DNA from 3 places in the Mesorhizobium sp. M0051 genome. Region 1 is predicted to be linked to each of the others. Evidence: riboswitches for the same ligand, from Rfam matches in the RefSeq annotation. Region 1 holds a riboswitch; each other region holds the start of a gene.

The links. Region 1 has a riboswitch for thiamine pyrophosphate ahead of thiC (phosphomethylpyrimidine synthase ThiC). Riboswitches for the same ligand answer to the same signal wherever they lie in the genome.
Region 2: linked by a shared signal. The riboswitch ahead of NKJ90_RS11050 (YkoF family thiamine/hydroxymethylpyrimidine-binding protein) and the one ahead of thiC (phosphomethylpyrimidine synthase ThiC) in region 1 are both predicted to bind thiamine pyrophosphate.
Region 3: linked by a shared signal. The riboswitch ahead of thiB (thiamine ABC transporter substrate binding subunit) and the one ahead of thiC (phosphomethylpyrimidine synthase ThiC) in region 1 are both predicted to bind thiamine pyrophosphate.

What each region holds. Positions count from the first base shown of each region.
Region 1 is NZ_JAMYUT010000033.1:40,488-44,951, reverse strand. Features, by position in the region: gene NKJ90_RS27390 (MFS transporter) at 1-249, shown strand, start outside; gene NKJ90_RS27385 (DUF309 domain-containing protein) at 459-998, opposite strand; gene pmtA (phospholipid N-methyltransferase PmtA) at 1,158-1,754, shown strand; TPP riboswitch at 1,937-2,053, shown strand; gene thiC (phosphomethylpyrimidine synthase ThiC) at 2,158-3,993, shown strand; gene thiO (glycine oxidase ThiO) at 3,990-4,464, shown strand, end outside.
Region 2 is NZ_JAMYUT010000008.1:163,724-168,187, forward strand. Features, by position in the region: gene NKJ90_RS11035 (glycosyltransferase family 39 protein) at 1-1,335, shown strand, start outside; gene msrA (peptide-methionine (S)-S-oxide reductase MsrA) at 1,467-1,985, shown strand; gene NKJ90_RS11045 (hypothetical protein) at 2,268-2,603, opposite strand; TPP riboswitch at 2,821-2,934, shown strand; gene NKJ90_RS11050 (YkoF family thiamine/hydroxymethylpyrimidine-binding protein) at 2,925-3,533, shown strand; gene NKJ90_RS11055 (ABC transporter permease) at 3,640-4,377, shown strand; partial or broken gene NKJ90_RS11060 (ABC transporter ATP-binding protein) at 4,374-4,464, shown strand, end outside.
Region 3 is NZ_JAMYUT010000015.1:33,033-37,496, forward strand. Features, by position in the region: gene thiP (thiamine/thiamine pyrophosphate ABC transporter permease) at 1-898, opposite strand, end outside; gene thiB (thiamine ABC transporter substrate binding subunit) at 1,135-2,133, opposite strand; TPP riboswitch at 2,177-2,291, opposite strand; gene NKJ90_RS16995 (thiamine diphosphokinase) at 2,379-3,023, shown strand; gene NKJ90_RS17000 (ABC-F family ATP-binding cassette domain-containing protein) at 3,025-4,464, shown strand, end outside.

The DNA of each region.
Region 1 (4,464 bases):
GCTCGGAACTGGACGCTCCAGCGGAACCTGCAGAAGCCTATGCATTGGACAGAAACGTTCCGCACGCCGACCTGGACGGACTACCTTCGCCTCAATCATCGTCTGACGGAAGTGGACAAGGAACTGGACGAGCGTGTCTTTCAGCTGCACGCGGCCGAGACCCCACCTCAAATGACACTTTCCATCGAGCGGCCGACAAGCTCGGCCCGCAAGCCCGAGCACTCAGCTTTTCGCCATCCCCGTCATTGAAGCCTGGCCGGCATCTCTGTCATCAATCGATTGGCTACGAGCGCGACTGGTCAGCCCCCGACCCTCAAGACCATCGACATCGAAGCGGCCGCGAGTTGCCTATAAAACACTACTGCACTCTTATTGTTTGTGACGCATGCGGGTGGTGAGCGGTTTTCAAAGGCCCCGTTTCCTGCTGACAAAGTTAGCTTGGGCCACTGAATTGCCGATCAAACGCTCTCGGATACTGGTGCGAGTATGAAATCAAAGACAGGTTCAGGCTGGGCAGGCTTTGGCTCCCGCAGAACAACCGGGTAAGCTACGATCGCTTGGGCATGTTCAGCGAGCGCGGCAGGTGTCATTCCCAGTGCTTTCTCAAACAGGCCGCCCGGCACTCTCACCACCTGACGAAAAAGCCCTGCAGCTCTTGTCGCATGGCGCGCCGCAGCGACCCGCTTTCCCTCACGGATCTTCACGCCGGCCGCCGCCAACAGGATCAGCCCCTTGAAGAACAGGCGGTGCTGAGCACTTTGTTTCGAAGCCTGCCAGAGAGGCTCCCAGGCTTCATGGGCTTCCCAGTAGTAGCCGTGATTGAAAAGGTCGATTCCCCATCGAAACACATCTGAGCCGAGCGCTTCGCCAACGGCGACGGTCACCGGATCTGATCGGTAACTGTGGCCCAAGGGATCGCGCACCGGATGCGGATATTTGCCGGGCAGATACGCATAGCTCGGGAACTTTTTTTCGGGCAGCAGGCGAGGGCGAAACATAGGCCCAGCAAACATGAAAGTGCGTTGAGGGGCAATTCATGCTGACCGCGTCGTGACAGGCAAGCAGTCTTAACGGGCTTGTAAAGGGTGGCGAGATTGGCCAAAACGCGCTTTGCCAAATTCATGACGTTGGGTAAGCGGCTGACGCAGGGAGAAGATATGATTTTGCGACTGAAGGAGCGGCTCGGCAAAAGGTTTGAGGAAGAAGTCCAATTCTTCAAAGGCTGGCAGAAGGACAAGAAGGGCGTGGGAGCCCTTATTCCCACTTCGGTTTATGCGGCACGCCGGATGGCAAGCGTGGTGAACCCACGGTCAGGATTGCCGATTCTGGAGCTTGGCGCGGGAACCGGTGTCATCACAAAGGCGATCCTGGCTAGGGGAATCAAGCCGCACCAGCTGGTTTCAGTCGAATATTCCAGGATTTTCTACGACGGCCTGGTGCAACGCTTCCCGAATGTGGACTTCAGATTGGGCGACGCATTTGCGCTGGACGAAGCTCTGGGTGAGCGCAAAGGTGAACAGTTCGATTGTGTTATAAGTGCAGTCCCGCTGTTGAGCTTTCCAATGCAACAGCGTGTCGCGCTGGTTGAGGATCTGGTTGGCCGTATTCCTGCCGGCCGGCCTCTAATTCAGATCACGTATGGACCTCTGTCGCCGGTGATCAAGATGCCAGACCGTTACGTGGTTTCCCACTATGACTTCGTCGTCCGCAACATACCGCCGGCACAGCTCTGGACTTATCGTCGAGCAGTCTAGCCAAATCTGGACGGTTTTCCTTCTCTGAGGGTTCCGCTGGGTGGTGGCCTTCCACCCAAACAGGATGTGGACAGAGCAGGGGCAGATGCCAGACTGCCAAGAAGACGAAGCGGTCCTGGTTTGATTTGACAGTGGGCGGGCCAAATGCGCTTGACAAAGCCGCGCCGGCCCGTTCAACTTGAGGCATTCACCAGGGGAGTCCCGGCAAGGGGCTGAGATACTGCTGGCTTTCGCGGCGCAGTGACCCGTTGAACCTGATCCAGTTCATACTGGCGTAGGGACGGTGCAAGCGCTCTGCGGGAGTTCACGCCCGAGGTCCTGTTTCGGCAGGTCCACAGAAGCGTCTTTTTCATCCTTCCGGCACAGAACTGGGTCTCCAATGCATGAGCAAAGGAGCCTAAAGATGAATGCCCTCACCCCCGCCGTGTCGACGGGACCGCTGCCTGCCTCGCGTAAGATCCACAAGCCGGGCGCTCTCCACCCACAGATCAGGGTGCCGATGCGCGAAATCTCCGTCCATCCGACAGCCGGCGAGCCGCCCGTTACCGTCTACGATCCGTCGGGCCCCTATACCGACCCGGCTGTCGAAACCAGCATCGAAAAAGGCCTGGCCCGGCTTCGACACGAATGGATTTTGGCGCGCGGCGATGTCGAGGGCTGTGACGGCCGCCATGTCCGGCCGGAAGATAATGGATTCGCGACGGGCGAACGCCTGACGCCGGAATTTCCCATCCGCCACCGACCGCTCAGGGCCAAAGCAGGCAAGGCGGTGACGCAGCTTGCCTATGCGCGCGCCGGCATCATCACACCCGAAATGGAGTTCGTCGCCATCCGCGAGAACCTTGGTCGCGAGATCCTGCGCGGCAAGCTTGAGCGCGACGGCGAGGCCTTCGGCGCGATGCTGCCCGATTTCGTCACGCCCGAATTCGTCCGTGACGAGGTGGCGCGCGGACGGGCGATCATTCCCGTCAACATCAACCATCCCGAGAGCGAGCCAATGATCATCGGCCGCAATTTCCTGGTCAAGATCAACGCCAATATCGGTAACTCCGCCGTCACATCGTCGATGGCGGAAGAGGTCGAAAAGATGGTGTGGGCGATCCGCTGGGGCGCCGATACGGTGATGGACCTGTCGACCGGCCGCAACATCCACAACATCCGCGACTGGATCGTGCGCAACGCGCCGGTGCCGATCGGCACGGTGCCGCTCTACCAGGCGCTCGAAAAGGTCGGCGGCATTGCCGAGGATCTGACCTGGGAGGTCTACCGCGACACGCTGATCGAACAGGCCGAGCAAGGCGTCGACTATTTCACCATCCACGCCGGCGTGCGGCTGCATTACATCCCGCTGACCGTCGACCGGGTGACGGGTATCGTCTCGCGCGGCGGCTCGATCATGGCCAAATGGTGCCTGCACCATCACCGGGAAAGCTTCCTCTACGAGCACTTCGCGGAGATCTGCGACATCGCCAGAGCCTACGACGTCTCCTTCTCGCTCGGCGACGGCCTTCGTCCAGGCTCCATCGCCGATGCCAACGACGCGGCGCAATTCGCCGAGCTGGAAACGCTTGGCGAGCTGACGAAGATCGCCTGGGCGAAGGATTGCCAGGTGATGATCGAGGGCCCCGGCCACGTGCCGATGCACAAGATCAAGGCGAACATGGACAAGCAGCTCGCTGTCTGCGGCGAGGCGCCGTTCTATACGCTTGGACCGCTGACGACCGACATCGCGCCGGGCTACGACCACATCACCTCAGGCATCGGCGCCGCGATGATCGGCTGGTTCGGCACCGCCATGCTCTGCTACGTCACGCCCAAGGAGCATCTCGGCCTTCCCGATCGCAACGACGTCAAGATCGGCGTGATCACCTACAAGATAGCCGCCCACGCCGCCGACCTGGCGAAGGGCCATCCGGCAGCGAAAGTCAGGGATGATGCGCTTTCCCGCGCGCGCTTCGAGTTCCGCTGGGAGGACCAGTTCAACCTGTCGCTCGACCCGGAAACCGCGCGGTCCTTCCACGACCAGACCTTGCCCAAGGAGGCGCACAAGGTGGCGCATTTCTGCTCGATGTGCGGACCGAAATTCTGCTCCATGCGCATCTCTCACGACATCCGCGCCGAGGCACAGAAAGAGGGCATGGCGGCGATGGCGGCGAAATACCGCGAGGGCGGTGATCTCTACCTGCCGGCGGACGAGACCGGCGCACCGCTCATACCTCAGCCACGTGAGCCATCATGAAGGTCTTGGTCAAAGGGGCGGGCGTTGCCGGCCTCACCGCCGCCTTCGAGTTCGCCGCACGCGGCGTCGCGGTTACCGTTGCCGAGACAAGGCCTGCCCTTGGGGGCAATGCGTCGTGGTTCGCCGGTGGCATGTTGGCGCCATGGTGCGAGCGTGAAAGCGCCGAGCAGCCGGTGCTGGATCTCGGACGCGACGCCGCCGACTGGTGGGACGCCGCAACGCCCGGCTTGGTAGCACGACGGGGAACACTCGTCGTGGCCGCGCCGCGCGATGCGGGCGAGCTCGACCGGTTCGCCAGCCGCACGACGGGCTATCGGCGTGTCGAGGAAAGTGAAATTGCCTTGCTGGAGCCCGACCTAGCCGGCCGCTTCCGCCGCGGATTGCTCTTCCCCGCTGAGGGCCATCTTGATCCGCGCCAGGCGATGGCAGCACTTCATGACAAGCTCGCGGCCATGGGTGTCGAGTTCCGCT
Region 2 (4,464 bases), on a different contig from region 1:
AGCTACAAGCATCCACAGCTTCCCGCATGGCTGCTCGAGACCAGCCATCTTCTGACCGGATCGTTCCGCTGGCCGCAATATTTCCTGGCCCAGCTAACGATCTCGGCGACTTTCGTCCTGGTCTATCTGCTGGCCCGTGACCTGATAGGGCAGAAGCGTGCGCTGGCTGCCGTGCTTTTGATGCCGTCTCTCTATTTCTTCGGCTGGCCGACCCCGCAGTTCAATCATGACTACGCGCAGATGCCCTTCTGGGCCGCTATCTGCTGGCTGTTGTGGCGTGCAGGGCGTGGTGGTGGGCCGGGCTGGTGGCTTGCGCTCGGACTCGTATCGGGCGCCGGGCTCTACGCCAAGTTTTCCACCGCCCTGCTGTTGCTGTTCGGCGCGATTTGGCTGTTGTCCGACCCGCGGGCACGCAGTCGGCTCGCCACGCCTTGGCCATGGCTTGGCCTTGTGGTTTTCGTCGCTGTCGCCGCGCCGCTGGCCGTCGAACTCAACCGCGTCGATTTCCTGCCGCTGACCTATGCCGCCTGGCGCGATCAGTGGGTGCTGGCCCATCGCTCGCGCTTCTACTATATCGGCGTCCAGATGGCCGGGCTCTGCGGCTTTGTTCTGGTGCTGGCGATATCAGGGCTGCTGCGGCGCTCGGCGGCGCCGCAAGAGCCCGTTGGGCGCGGTATCCTCGTCTATCTCTTATGGATGGGGCTTGGCCCGGCGCTCCTCGTCATGGTGGCGTCCCTGTTCACAGGTGCAGGCGAGGCCTGGGGCGCGCCGATGTACAATCTTGCTGGCGTTGTGGCGCTTGCCTTGCTGGGCCACCGCCTCGGCACCGTCGAGATGCGAAAGCTGGCGATCTGCGCGTTCGTCTGCATCATCGGCATATCTGGTGCTTATGCGGGGATCCGCTGGACGAAATGCAATTTGCGTGGACGCATGGATGCCGTCTGCTGGCCGGCACAGAAGATATCGGATGAGGCCGAGGTCGTCTGGCACGCGGCCGCGCCCGGTCGGCTCGACATCGTCGGCGGCCATCCCCTTATCGCGTTGCTGGCGGGCCTCAACGCCTATGACAAGCCGTCGATCTTCACCGACCTGAACTTGCAGTATGCCCCCTGGATCACCAAGGAGCGGCTGCGCGACCACGGCATACTGCTGGTCTGGCCTGGGCGCGACGTGCCACCTCGACTGCAGGCGTGGGTGGGCAACGTCCCGGTCAAAACCGTTCTTTTCGACTGGTCGCTCAGGGCGCCGCCGGTGGTGGTCAGCTTTGCCGCCATTCCGCCCGGCGCGCCACAGTTGCCGAATGCGATCGACAGCCTCGGCCAAACGAGCAACTGAAGCAGGTCGGCGGTCCGCTGGACGGAGCAAGAGACAATGCCCATTTATGGGAGATCCAACTTGATTTTGCGCAATTCCAGACGGAAAATCGCTACACGCTTTTCCTGGAATTGCTTTTGAGGAGACGTGATATGGCGACTTCGACCGAACGTGCAGTTCTTGCCGGTGGCTGCTTCTGGGGCATGCAGGATCTGATACGGCGCTATCCCGGCGTCATCTCCACCCGTGTCGGCTATAGCGGCGGCGACGTGCCCAATGCCACCTATCGCAACCACGGCACCCACGCCGAAGCCATCGAGATCAATTTCGATCCGGCCATCATCAGCTATCGCACGCTGCTGGAGCGCTTTTTCCAGATCCATGATCCGACGACCCGCAACCGGCAGGGCAACGATGTCGGGCTGAGTTACCGCTCGGCGATCTATTACACCAGCGACGAACAGAAGCGCGTCGCCGAGGACACTATCGCCGATGTCGATGCCTCGGGTCTGTGGCCGGGCAAGGTCGTCACCGAAGTGGCGCCGGTCGGTCACTTCTGGGAAGCCGAGCCTGAGCATCAGGACTATCTGGAGAAATATCCCAACGGCTACACCTGCCACTTCGTCAGGCCGGGCTGGAAGCTGCCGGTTCGCGAAAAGGCTGTTTCGTAGACTTCACAACCGGCGACTGTGCCATGCATTGCCACCACAGGGCTCGCGGTCGGTGCGCCTTGTCGCCTTGGTGCAGCCGCCAGGGATGGCCAATGGGTTGCGGTCAACGGTCCTCTGGTCGTCTCCGGCGGCAATATGGCAATAGCCGCCCGCGGTGACGGTGCGCCGCACGCCTGCCTTGAACAGGCCGATAATGCCAACTTGGCGGAGTGCCCGGTTCCGCGGACGCCAAAAGAAGCCGCGGAGCATGCGCTCGCGGCTTCTTCGGTTGCCAGCAATGGCCTACTTACCGCAGTGGTTGTCATTGACCGTCGGCACAGAGGTGCCCGGCGAGGTGTGGGTGGCGTCAGGCTGCGCGCCCTGCGGGCCGGCCGGGCAATTTCGATCTGCGTTCGAATTCATGTCGCCGGGCATGCCGGTCGTGCTGTTGGTTATGCCGAGGTCGACAGTACCGGGCCTGACCGTATTCGGCGAAGCCGGGGTGTTCGGCTCCACAGTCACCGACTTCCCGCTGCCGGCGCCATCGCCACTTGCGTTATTGCTACCGGCACTTTGCGCCATGGCTGACATGGCCAGACCAATCGTGAGAGCCGAAGCTGCGAGGATTTTCATGAACATGGTTTGTCTCCATTTCTGTGAACTCGTCGCTTGTTTCTACGAAGGTGATCGCATTTGCGACTATGGGAACAACCGGTCGCGGCAGCGAAGGTTCCCGATAAAATTTCGCTCCAGAAACATCGGCGGCTTCGACTCAGGAACCACGCCTGGCGCAATGCTTTTTGGTGCAGCGCGCTGAAAAATGGCTTTCACTTCGGTTTGATTGGTGCTTTAACCCGCGCATCCACAGGGGTGCTCCGTACGGTCGGGGCTGAGACGGGGGCGGCAAGCCCACAGACCCTAAAAGCTGATCTGGGTAATACCAGCGGAGCGAGGCGGGCCATGTTTTCAGGCGCACAGATTTCCCTATATCCCATGGCCGACGATTTCGTCGGCGTCATCCTTGGCGCGCTGGGCGCGCTCGGTCCCTATCGCGACAAGCTCCGGATCGAGACCGACGACATCTCGACCCTGCTGGTTGGGCCACCCGAGGTGCTGTTTCCAGCCATGCGCGACCTCTTCGTGGCGGCGGCGCGCAGCGGTAAACATTGCGTGCTGTCAGCCACCATCTCACGCGGCTGCCCGGGCGAGCCGGACGATCCGATCTGCCGCTCCGATGCTCTTGGCGGACCTGTCGGGCCACTCGGCCCGCGCAGGGATGCGGCCATCGCGGCGGTGCGCGGCGCGGCTTCGACTGGCCAGCCGGCGGCAGCGCAGTTCTCGCTCTATGTGATGGGCACCGACGACCATATGGACGAGATCTACGGCTGCATCGATTTTCTCAAGCAGTCGGGCGTCTATGAGCGCTCCAAGCATTTCTGTACGAAATTGCGCGGTGATGCGGGCCCGATCTTTTCGGCGCTTGACGCGGCATTCTGCCGCTTCGGACCCGGTGCCGGCCACGTAACCCTTGACGTCACGGTTTCAGCCAACAGCCCGTCGGCCGTCTGAAACAGCCGCCGCCTATGCGCGGCCGTCAAAGGTTACCTGCCTGGTCCCATCCCCAGTTTCTTCGCGCCCGATCGCGAGCCTTCTTATCAAGGCGGTACCGGTGACGATGTCGGTCGGACTGCTCCTGCTGGCCTGGGAGCTTTATGCCACCTATTCCGGCATCAAGCCGACGACACTGCCGGCGCCGTCACGCGTCCTCGCGCAAGCGATGCTCAATCGCGAGGCGTTGGTCGACAACGCCATTCCGACCATCCGCGCCACGCTGCTTGGCTTTGCCTGTTCGCTCAGCGTCGCCTTTGCGCTATCGATACTGGTCGACTTTTTCCAGCCGCTGCGCCGCGCGCTGTTTCCCGTCTTCATCGTCAGCCAGACATTGCCGCTGGTGGCGATCGCGCCGCTGGTGGTGCTGTGGTTCGGCTTCGGACTGGCGCCCAAGATCATGCTGGTGGCGCTGGTCACCTTCTTTCCGATGCTGGTGGCATTGGTCGAGGGTTACGAGTCGACCGAGGCCGAGATCGGCCAGATGCTGCGCGCCATGGGGGCAGGGCGCTGGCGCGTCTTCGTGCTGGCACGGCTGCCTTCGGCGCTGCCTTACTTCTTTGCTGGCTTGAGGATCTCCATCACCTATGCCGTGGTCGGCGCTATCTTCGCCGAATATGCGGGTGCGGCGAAGGGCTTAGGCATCTATATGCTCAACGCCAAGAACAATTTCCGCCCCGACCTGGTGCTGGCCGCTGTCGGCGTCAGCGCAGCGCTTACACTTGTCCTGTTCGGCTTGACTGTACTGTTGCAGCGCCTTGCCATGCCTTGGGAGGGCAAGCAAACCGCAGGGAAGCGGCGATGAGCCGGCTCGAACTGCGGCATGTGCGCAAGGCGTTCGGTGGGCTCGACGTGCTGGCCGATATATCGCTGAGTGTCGGCGCTGGTGAGT
Region 3 (4,464 bases), on a different contig from region 1:
ACAGCAGCGCCAAGACGATGAGCATGGCGTTCAGCCAGCTCTCGCTCTTGTTGACGGAGAGATAGCGGCGTTGGGCAACCGGCAGGTTGGTGTCGCCGACCACATTGGCGCCAAGCCGGGTCAGGGCCAGCACCACGATAAAGGTCAGGACGATCTGCAGCAGCGTCAGCGTCACCGCCCGCGCTGGATCGAAATCGAAGCGCAGCGCCTGGTAGATGCCGACCTCCAACGTCGTCGCGGCCGGCCCGCCGCCGAGCGTCAGCACGATCGTGAAGGATGTGATGCAGAGCATGAAGATAAGTCCGGCGACACCTGGCAATGCGGCACGCAGAGTTGGCCATTCGATCAGCCTGAACGCCGGGCGAGACGTCATGCCGAGCTGGCTCGCCAGCCGCCATTGGTCGGCTGGTATGGTCTGCAGCGCCTCGAGGAACAGCCTTGTCGCCAGCGGCAGGTTGAAGAAGACATGGGCGACGAGAATGCCCGACAGGCCGTAGATGCCCGGCCAGCTTCCACCGCCGATCACCGTGAGCAAGCCTGCGAAATAGCCGGCGCGGCCATAAAGCGCCAGCACGCCGAGTGCCGCGACGATGGCCGGCAGCGCTAACGGTACGGCGAACAGTTGCAGGATGAAGGCGCGGCCGAAGAAGCGTGGGTGCCGCGACATGGCGCGCGCGACGAACAGCGCAGGCACGACGGAGAGCAGCGTCGACAGTGCCGCTTGCCAGAGCGTGAAGCGCACGACGCGCAGGAGATAGGAATCGAAGGCTGCCCAGGCACCCGAGATGTCGTGGCCGCCTTCGAAAAGCAGGCCGGCAAATGCGCCGCCGATGAGCAGCGCGATGGCGGCGAGCGCCAGGATGCCGGTGGTGATGCGGGGGTCAGGCGCGCGTTGCACGCTGGGCCACCTGACTTGAGGTTCTTAGCGAGGATTGCGCTCCGTCGCGCCCCCCTCTGTCCTGCCGGACATCTCCCCCTCTAGGGGGGAGATTAGCCGTTACCCATGCCTTCGCCAACCTCCGACGTTGCCGGGGGCGAGCCGCCAGCAAAGCAGCTGATCTCCCCCCTTGAGGGGGAGATGGCCGGTAGGCCAGAGGGGGGTGGCTTGGCGCAAACATCCGATGTGGCTGAGCCCTACTTGCTCATCGCCGTCAGCCACTCATCCACCCAGGCCTTGCGGTTGGCGGCGACCTGCTCGGGGCTGAACAACAATGTCTTGGTCGGCTTGACCAGTTTGTCGAAGGCCGGGTTGAGCGGCTTGCCGGTCTTCCCGGCCGGGAACATCCAGTTGGTTTCTGGGATGGCATCCTGGAATTTCGGCCCTGTCATGAAGGCCATGAACTTTGCCGCCAGCGGGTTCTTGGCCCCTGTCGTGGTGATGCCCGCGACCTCGATCTGCAGATATTCGCCCTCCTCGAAAGAGGCAGCCTGGTAGCGCTCTGTCTTTTCGGCGACCATGTGGTAGGCCGGCGAGGTCGTGTAGGACAGCACCATCGGCGCTTCGCCCTTGGTAAACAGGCCGTAGGCCTCGCTCCAGCCCGGCGTCACCGTCAGCACCTTCGCCTTGAGCTTGGCCCAGGCCTCCGGCGCCTTGTCGCCATAGACAGACTTGACCCACAACAGCAGGCCAAGGCCCGGTGTCGAGGTGCGCGGATCCTGGATGACGATCTTGTCGTCGGCGCTGCCGTCGACCAGTTCCTTCAGGCTTTTCGGCGGGCTCTTCAGCTTCTCGGTGTCGTAGACGACAGCGAAATAGCCGTAATCGAAGGGGACAAAAGTGTCGTCGCTCCAGCCGCCTGGCACAGAGACGTCCGCCACCGCGCCATGCGGTGCGAACAGGCCGGTGGCCTTGGCGTCGGCGGTCAGATTGGTGTCGAGGCCGAGCACGATATCAGCCTTGGTCGATGCGCCTTCCAGCCTGACGCGGTTGAGCAGCGCGACGCCGTCGGCGACCGAGACGAACTCGACATCGCAACCGCATTCGGCCTCGAATTCCTTCTTCACCACGGGACCCGGACCCCAGTCGGCGGTGAAGCTTTCATAGGTGTAGACGGTGAGTTTGTCCTTGGCCAAGGCCGGTCCGGACAAGACCAAGGTCATGGCTGAGACAAGAGCGTATAAGAGCGTGCGCATCGGCGCCTCCTTCGTTCGAATTGAAAGGAATTGAGGCGTCGGACTGTCCGAAACGTCTAATCCCTCCGCCGGTACAAACCGGATCAGGTTCAGCGGGTTGGCGAGACTGCCTCTCAGCCAGTCCGCGAAGATCGCGTCCGGCACCCCGTTAGAGCGTTTCGACACATAGGCCGGGCCGATCCTCCACGCAAGTGGGAGTTTGCCGCCTTCCGTTTCCGGTGCCAGGCTGGTAAGGGCCACACGATATGAGCACATTCACCATCCTGCTTGGCGGCGATCTCATCCGCACGCCACGGCTCGACCGCCAGGTCGAAGGCTCCCGCGTGATTGCCGCCGACGCCGGCATCGGCCATGCGCGGCTGCTCAGCCTTGTCCCGGAACTATGGGTGGGGGATTTCGATTCCGTGCCGGCCAATCTGCCGGACGATCTCGCGACTGTCCCCCGCCGGACTTTCCCGGCCGAAAAGGACAAGACCGATGGCGAACTGGCCATCGCCGCCGCACTGGAGCTCGGTGCGACCAGCCTGGTGCTCGCCGGCGCCTTCGGCGGCAAGCGCGCCGACCACGCCTTCCTGCATCTGGCGCTGGCCCTGCGGCTGGCCGAGGCCAGGACGGATGTGCTTTTGACCAGCGGCGCCCAGGAGGGCGTCCCCCTGCTCCACGGCAAGGCTGGCTTCGACTATGCCGACGGCACGTTGTTTTCGGTGCTCGGCTTTTCCCAACTCGCCGGCCTGACCGTCACCGGCGCCAAATGGCCGCTGAACCACGTCGGGGTGGCGTTTGGCTCGTCGCTGACCATTTCCAATGAGGTCAGGGGCCGCCTCGAAATCGCGCTGGGCCACGGCCGCGCGATACTGCTCGCCCATCCCTATCCCTTGCCTGAAAGCTGATATGGCCCCGCCCCTTCTCAATCTCGACGGTATAAAACTGACCTTCGGCGGCGCGCCGCTGCTCGATGGTGCCGCCTTGACGGCGTCGGCAGGCGACAAGATCGCGCTGGTCGGCCGCAACGGGTCGGGCAAGTCGACGCTGCTGAAGATAGCCGCCGGCCTGATCGAGCCGCAGGACGGCGAGGTGTTCCGCCAGCCTTCGGCGACCATACGCTATTTGCCGCAGATGCCCGACATGGAGGGTTTTGCCAGTGTTCGGGCGTATGTCGAGGCCGGACTTGGCCCCGCCGACGACCCGTACCGCGCCAGCTATCTGATGGAGCATCTCGGCTTGTCTGGCGAGGAGCGGCCCAACGACCTATCCGGCGGCGAGGCGAGGCGCGCCGCCCTTGCCCGCGTCATGGCGCCCGAACCCGACATCCTGCTGCTCGATGAGCCGACCAACCATCTCGATCTATCCGTGATCGAATGGCTGGAGGAGGAGCTTGTCCGCACCTCGTCGGCACTGATCGTCATCTCGCACGACCGCCGCTTTCTCGAGCGTGTATCGCGCGTCACGGTCTGGCTCGATCGCGGCCAGACCCGCAGGTTGGACAAGGGCTTTGGCCATTTCGAGGAATGGCGCGACCTGGTGCTGGAGGAAGAAGAGCGCGAGCAGCACAAGCTTGGCCGCCAGATCGTGCGTGAGGAGCACTGGCTGCGCTACGGCGTGACGGCGCGGCGCAAGCGCAACATGCGCCGGTTGGGCGAATTGCAGACCATGCGCCAACGTTTTCGCGGGCATCGCGGCGCCGAAGGATCGGCCACCATGGTGGCCAGCGATGCCGCAGAATCCGGCAAGCTGGTGATCGAGGCCAAGAATATCGAGAAGAGCTTTGGCGATCTCACCGTGGTCAAGGGGTTTTCGACTCGCATCCAGCGCGGCGATCGGGTCGGCCTGGTCGGGCCGAACGGTGCCGGCAAGACGACGCTGCTGAAGATGCTGACCGGCGAGATGAAGCCCGATGCCGGTTCGGTGCGGCTCGGCACCAATCTGGAAATCGCCACGCTCGACCAGAAGCGCGAGGCGGTCGACCCGCAGGAGACCTTGGCGCAGTATCTCACCGACGGACGCGGCGAAAACCTCGTCATCAATGGCGAGCAGCGCCATGTCGTCTCGTACATGAAGGATTTCCTGTTCAAGCCGGAGCAGGCGCGCACGCCGGTGCGAGAACTGTCCGGCGGCGAGCGAGCGCGGCTCTTGCTGGCCCGCGTGCTGGCCCGGCCGGCAAACCTTCTGGTTCTCGATGAGCCGACCAACGATCTCGACATGGAGACGCTGGAGCTTCTGCAGGAACTGGTCGCCGGGTTTGCCGGAACGGTCATCCTGGTCAGCCACGACCGTGATTTCCTCGACCGCACCGTGACCAGCCTGATCGCGCCGGATGGCGACGGCCGCTGG